Regions from separate parts of the Peribacillus sp. FSL E2-0159 genome, predicted to be linked through region 2. Evidence: riboswitches for the same ligand, from Rfam matches in the RefSeq annotation. Region 2 holds a riboswitch; each other region holds the start of a gene.
What was found. A riboswitch is a leader RNA that binds a small molecule or an ion and turns the genes downstream of it on or off. The one in region 2 is predicted to bind glycine.
Positions count from the first base shown of each region.

Region 1 (2,277 bases), 1.1 Mb from region 2:
TACTTGTAATCAAGGTAAATACCCCTTCAGGCATTACATAATTCAAAACAACAGAAATTAAAATAACAACAGTTGAAAAGAACAATGCATTGGAAGGTACTTTACGGTCATTAAGTTTTGCAAACGGTACAGGTGCATTTTTATCTTTGGCAAGTGAGTATACCATCCGGCTTGTACTGAAGATTGCGCTGTTACATGCCGAAGCAGCCGATGTTAGGACGACAAAATTAACGATACCAGCAGCTCCAGCGATACCTACAGCCACAAATACTTGAACGAATGGGCTTTCCGTTGGGATGATTGCGTTCCACGGATAAACACTCATGATGACAATAAGTGCGCCAATGTAGAAAATTATAATCCGAATAGGAATATTATTGATCGCCTTGGGGATAACTTTTTCTGGATCTTCTGTTTCACCTGCTGTAAGTCCTACAAGTTCAATGCCCACAAACGCAAACACTACCATCTGGAATGAGAGGACAAAACCATTTATTCCATTTGGGAACATACCTTCGTGACTCCATAGATTCGTGAAACTTGCTGCGCCTGAATCAGTGGAAAAGCCTTTAATTATCATGAAAATACCGATAACAATTAATGCTAGAATAGCTATGACCTTAATTAATGCGAACCAGAATTCCATTTCGCCAAAAAGTTTTACGGTTGCAAGATTCATAAATAGCAGAATGACTAGTGCAATTAATCCAGGCATCCACTGCGGTACGGAGGGAAACCAATACTGAGTATAAAGTCCAACTGCTGTTAAGTCGGCCATTGCGATTGAAATCCAGCAGAACCAGTATGTCCAGCCGGTTACAAATGCTGCCATATTACCTAAATAGTCTCTTACAAAGTCAACAAAGGAATGATAGTTCAAATTAGATAAGAGTAGTTCTCCAAGTGCGCGCATGATTAAAAAACAAATGATGCCTGTAATCATGTAAGCAAATAGAATTGATGGCCCAGCTAAATGAATAGATTTTCCTGCTCCAAGAAATAATCCCGTTCCGATTGCACCACCAATAGCTATGAGTTGTACATGCCTGTTTTTTAACCCTCTATCCAACTTTTGTTCCTGCATACGATTCCCCACTTTCTACTTTTATAGGCTACTTGGAATTTTTTCTTTAAAAAGGGTCAGTCCTTCAATGAGAGTGAATTATTAGCATACTGGAGACTGCCCTATCACTGTAAACGCTTTCTTGGTGGGTACTTGATATAGTTTTTTGAAATAGATCTACCAACCTTTTTGAAAATATATCATTAGTTGTACAAATCAAAAGATAGACTCATTTATCTACATATCTCCATGCACTCTCCTCTCTTTTTATCTTTCCAAGTACAAAAAAAGACAGAGGAAAGATAGGGATTTTCCTAACTTCCTCTGTCCTTTTACCTGAGAGTTTAGCTCCTTCGGTGGCCTATGGCTCTCTTCAGAGACGCGTCCAATTGTAGTCCTTTTACCTGAGAGATTATTCCCTTGCTTTTTAGGGTTTGCTCCTTCGGTGCTAAACAATGTTTAGTCTCTCCCACAATCTTCATCCGCTGATATAGAGTTGTACTACTAGTTGTATATTATCGGGTTTTAATGGATATTTCAATTATTATCTGAAAAAGCTATATTTTCTGATAATTGAACAAGGACAAGTTTGAATTTTATGAACATGTTTAATTTGAAGTTATTAGCTACGAACAAACATAGCAGCTTTTCTATGTCGCAATGAATCCCAAACAAGCTTATGTATAGGCGAAACATTTTTACATTTTTCCGGGTGACAACACGGCTAAATTTTAAAGATGGGAAAGGAAATAAAGTCTATAGTTTTAACATAATTAATGTATGGAAAAAGAGAAAATTCGAGACTCGCGAAAATCCTTGCAGCAGTAAAGATTGTCTAGGAGCTTCCTCCCTAAGTTCAGCAGCATCAGAAGCCTTCTCTTCTTTATCAACTTCCTCTTCAGCCCCACCACCTGCTATATTAGCAATGATGACTATTGCTAGAACCCATACCCACCACTTCTTTGGCTTCTTTAGCTTGATTTTCTTTTCCTTAACCATTTAACCTTATACCCCCTTTACAGTTTTTCAGACGGACTGTTGTAAACAAAAATAGAATAACATAATTTGGATCAATACGGTTTATATTTATCATCACGCATTCATTTTCACTATGCTTAACGTGCTAAAGAAACCATCTCCCATGCCAGGACTCTAATTTGGTTAGCCTCTTCTTTTAAAACATATTCATACAGTATGATCAATTCTATACCTTA
Region 1 is NZ_CP152053.1:2,828,508-2,830,784, reverse strand. Features, by position in the region: gene NYE63_RS13875 (amino acid permease) at 1-1,084, opposite strand, end outside; glycine riboswitch at 1,446-1,545, opposite strand; gene NYE63_RS13870 (hypothetical protein) at 1,820-2,062, opposite strand.
Region 1: linked by a shared signal. The riboswitch ahead of NYE63_RS13875 (amino acid permease) and the one ahead of gcvT (glycine cleavage system aminomethyltransferase GcvT) in region 2 are both predicted to bind glycine.

Region 2 (2,277 bases):
AGGAAGCATAGTTTTTAAGATCCGCATTCTTGGCAGCAAGCCTTGATAATTCTTTCATTAATGCAGGTTCTGATTTAGCAGGCTTGATATCGTATTCTCCTTGAAAACGAACGCTTTCAGGGATATCGTTGAAAAGTTCTTCTGCAGTAGATGCCCCTATAACTTTCAGCATTTCTTGTTTATCTTGCTCAGTCATGGGTAAATAACGATGTTTCATCTAATGACCATTCCCCTCTATTTACGTGGTTTTTTATAAAAAGGTGTTTGTATTATAACGGCTTTCAAACGTTTGGAACGGATTTCCACTTCGACTTCCGCATCCAGCACCGAAAATTCCTTATCGATAAGTACCAATCCCACGTTTTTCTTCAACGTTGGTGATTGGGTACCAGTCGTGACCTCACCAATGACTTTGTCACCGCTGTAGACCTTATACCCATGACGTGGAATGCCACGGTCAATCATTTCAATTCCCACAAGCTTGCGGGGAGCCCCTTTCTCCTTTTGCTCAGCAAGAACGGCCTTCCCGAAAAAATCAACTTCCTTATCCACTTTTACCGCAAAACCAATACCGGCTTCTATTGGGGTGATGTCCGCTGAAAGCTCCTGCCCATACAGCGGCAGTTTCGCTTCAAAACGCAGGGTATCACGAGCACCTAAACCAATCGGCTGAACCCCCTCATCCTTTCCGGCATCCATAATCGCCTTCCAAAGGGCAGGACCATTTTTACTGTCGCTATATATCTCAAAACCATCTTCACCAGTGTATCCAGTACGGGATACCATCGTGGAGATACCGCTTATCATGACATTTTCCTTGAACTTGAAAAATCCAATGTCACTTAGGGCAGTATTTTCCGATAGTTTTTGTAATATCTTCTCTGCAGATGGTCCTTGAAGTGCCAGCTGTGTATAGTCACTCGATACATTCGTAATTTGGACATCTTCCGTTAAATTAGCTTGCAGCCAATTGAAATCTTTTTCTGTATTCGCTGCATTGACCACGAGCAGGTAATCGTCCTCAGCCCTTTTATACACAATAAGATCATCAACCGTGCCTCCGTTTTCATAACACATGGCTGTATATTGGGCACCGCCCTGTTGCAACTTTGAAATATCATTAGTCAGCATCTTCTGTAAAAAGGAAAGGCTCCCAGGACCCTTAACATCGACTTCCCCCATATGGGAAACATCGAATAACCCCGCTTTTGTACGTACGGCTTCATGTTCGTCCTTTATACCCGAAAATTGGACAGGAAGTTCCCAGCCGCCAAAATCAATCGTTTTACCTCCGTATTCACGATAAACCTCAAATAGTGGTGTTCTTTTTAAATTGGTCAAAAAATGACCCCCTTCAGATTTTTTTAAATTAATTGGCTTCATTATCAAAAGCTTCTTGTCATTACGCATCAGATATTTCCTGATTCATGATGTGAAAAAAGCACAAAAAAGGACAGAGAAAGCCCGTTTGAGCTTTTTCTCTGTCCTGAAACCTGAAAGTTTACCTATATAATAGGTTTTCCCCTTTGGTGGCCGTCCCAAAACGGGCGGCGCTCTCCAGAGTTGCGTCCAATAAGAGTTCTTTTGCCTGAGAGATTCACTGCTAAGTTTGCTCCTTCGGCGCTACATCCGTAGTCTCTCCCCTTATCTTCACCCGCATATAAATGGTCTACCAATGAAAGTAACCGAATAAGCCCCAAGCATCGGTAAAACCTTTGAGCAACATGGAATGCATTCTCTGCCAATTCTCCTAAAACTCCAGAAACCGTTTGAGTGATCTCCTTCAGTAATCTTGGATAAATTAGGAGCCTATAGCCCATACTAAGAAAACGCGAACTGCAAAATCGATGTACAAAGATTCTTTGTAGCTTTTGGAAATTGGAATTTTCTAAATATACTTATATCCTACCCTAAGAAACTTAACTCTGCAATATCTTTTGAAGAGAAATATTTTTCTTACTTCACATATGAAATGTTCGGGTTTTGACCTTTTATTAAGGAATTTATGATTTAAGAGGGAGTTATTTCTATGAAAATCAATATATCCTTCAATTCTGAATGGAATGACGAGTTTCTGCAAAAGATGGAAAATGACGGTCCATGGGGAAATTGGGAGCTTTATAAATTGGCGGTTCAAATGGAGGAAAATCTTATCATCCCTGATTTTGAAGGTTTACAGGCGCCTAAACACCTTCCGCAGTTAACCCCGCTTCCCCATCAATTGGAAGCAGCCAAGCAAGTGGTGGAAAAGATGAATGGAAAGGCCATTTTAGCTGA
Region 2 is NZ_CP152053.1:3,890,645-3,892,921, forward strand. Features, by position in the region: gene gcvPA (aminomethyl-transferring glycine dehydrogenase subunit GcvPA) at 1-217, opposite strand, end outside; gene gcvT (glycine cleavage system aminomethyltransferase GcvT) at 235-1,383, opposite strand; glycine riboswitch at 1,567-1,654, opposite strand; gene NYE63_RS18950 (SNF2-related protein) at 2,030-2,277, shown strand, end outside.

Region 3 (2,277 bases), 2.6 Mb from region 2:
TGCAATATCGGTAATGCTTTTCTATCTTTACCACGAATGACTCTCCATTAATTATTGCGATTAGAAATGCTTTAACGTAATCAATATTACATAACACTTCAATTTTATTTTCTTATCTTATAATAGTAAATATTCTGTAAAAATACAATTGTATTTTTGAAAAAAACAGTTACCAAATATATCTTGGCGATTTTCCCAATCTAAAAATATCATTTTAAAAAAATGATGTTCAGTATTTCATAATAGTGATACTTCAAAATGAGTGGAAAACTATCATTAGTGCTAACCTTTACAAAAACGTTCACTATAAAATAAGCCTGTTTCACTTCAAAAAATTTGTTGACCTACCGAATAATAGATGATAGAATTCCAATATTATTTTATAAGTATAATGAATGATTCAGCAGTGGAAGATTATCACTGACTGACATTTCTTCACAACCGCATAAAAGCAAGCGATGAATGCTATGGATGACACTATAGCAGGAGCAGCTTCTGGAGAGACTGTACAAGATGCAGCGCCGAAGGATTCACAATCTCAGGCAAAAGGACAGAAGAGTAACGAATGATAAATTGTTATTCTGAACCCTTTAAGAGATTGGTATTATCCAATCTCTTTTTTTATTGTCCATTTTGTGATTGGACTAGAACCAACAACTAAAAAACCAATGGGAAAGGCAAGCTGGGCGAAAAAATCAGTCCCTCTCTCCAAGACCATGCAGGTTGAAATCATTCACTACCAAGACTATAAAAGACGGGGGAGTTCGAATTGGCTAAACAGGAATTAAAAAGAGATTTAAAAAATCGACATGTACAACTGATTGCAATAGGAGGAACCATTGGCACCGGTTTATTTTTAGGTTCCGGAAAAGCTATACAATTAGCAGGGCCTTCCATATTATTTTCCTATCTGATAATAGGGATTGCCTTGTTTTTTGTGATGAGGGCCTTAGGGGAATTGCTCTTATCCAATGCAGGGTATGCATCATTCACTGAATTCGCAACCGAATATGTCGGTCCATGGGCTGGCTTCGTGACAGGATGGACATATTGGTTTTGTTGGATCATGACCGCAATGGCCGATATCATAGCTGTGGGTGTCTATATACAATATTGGTTTGATGTCCCTCAATGGATTCCGGCACTAATATGCCTGGTCATTCTGTTAGGATTGAACCTATTGACCGTTAAGATATTTGGCGAATTGGAATTCTGGTTTGCCATCATTAAAGTAATCACGATCATCGCCTTGATCATCGTTGGAATCTTTCTTTTGATCATCGGCTTCAATACCAATACCGGAACGGTTTCCCTAACGAACCTATGGAATCATGGTGGCATGTTCCCCAATGGCATTTCCGGATTCCTATTATCTTTACAGTTAGTAGTCTTCTCATTTGTCGGTGTCGAATTGGTCGGGGTTTCCGCAGCAGAAACGGCTAACCCGAGAAAGAACATTCCATCTGCCATCAATAAAATCCCTGTCCGGATTTTACTTTTCTATGTTGGTGCCATATTCGTCATTCTCTGCGTCAACCCATGGACACAACTTGATGCCACAAGCAGCCCATTTGTAGAGGTTTTTGCTTTAATCGGCATTCCAGTCGCTGCAGGGATCATCAACTTCGTCGTTTTGACATCCGCTGCTTCAGCATGCAACAGCGGTTTATTTTCAACAAGCCGAATACTCTATACGTTAAGCAGGAATGGCGAAGCCCCTGCTAAACTGGAAAAATTAAATAAACAGGCTGTTCCGAGCAATGCCTTATTAACATCTACAATCGTTGTATCAATAGGGGCATTATTAAGCAAGCTGATACCGGAACAGGCATTTACCGTCGTGACGACCATCAGTGCCATCTGTTTCATTTGGGTATGGAGCATTATCTTGATCTCCCATATCAAGTATTCGAAAACAAGGCCTGACCTAAGAGCCGAATCTACTTTCAAGGCTCCATTTACACCCTTTGTCAATTACGCCATTTTAGGATTATTCCTGTTCATCCTTATTGTTATGCTATTCGCTGAAGCTACACGACTATCACTGCTCTTGACCCCAATCTGGTTCATACTCTTGGTAATACTCTATAATTATCGAAAAAAAAGATAGCTAATGGAAATAAAGCCTTGAACTCAATATGAATTCAAGGCTTTATCCGTCATATGAAACACGTCAGGGTTCGGCTGTCTGCGCGTTGTTGCTAAAATATATCAGGTAACTGCATTAAATTTTATATCAAAATAGTGTAAGCTAATATATATTATCCTTCTTAAAAG
Region 3 is NZ_CP152053.1:693,833-696,109, reverse strand. Features, by position in the region: glycine riboswitch at 486-564, shown strand; gene NYE63_RS03405 (amino acid permease) at 770-2,110, shown strand.
Region 3: linked by a shared signal. The riboswitch ahead of NYE63_RS03405 (amino acid permease) and the one ahead of gcvT (glycine cleavage system aminomethyltransferase GcvT) in region 2 are both predicted to bind glycine.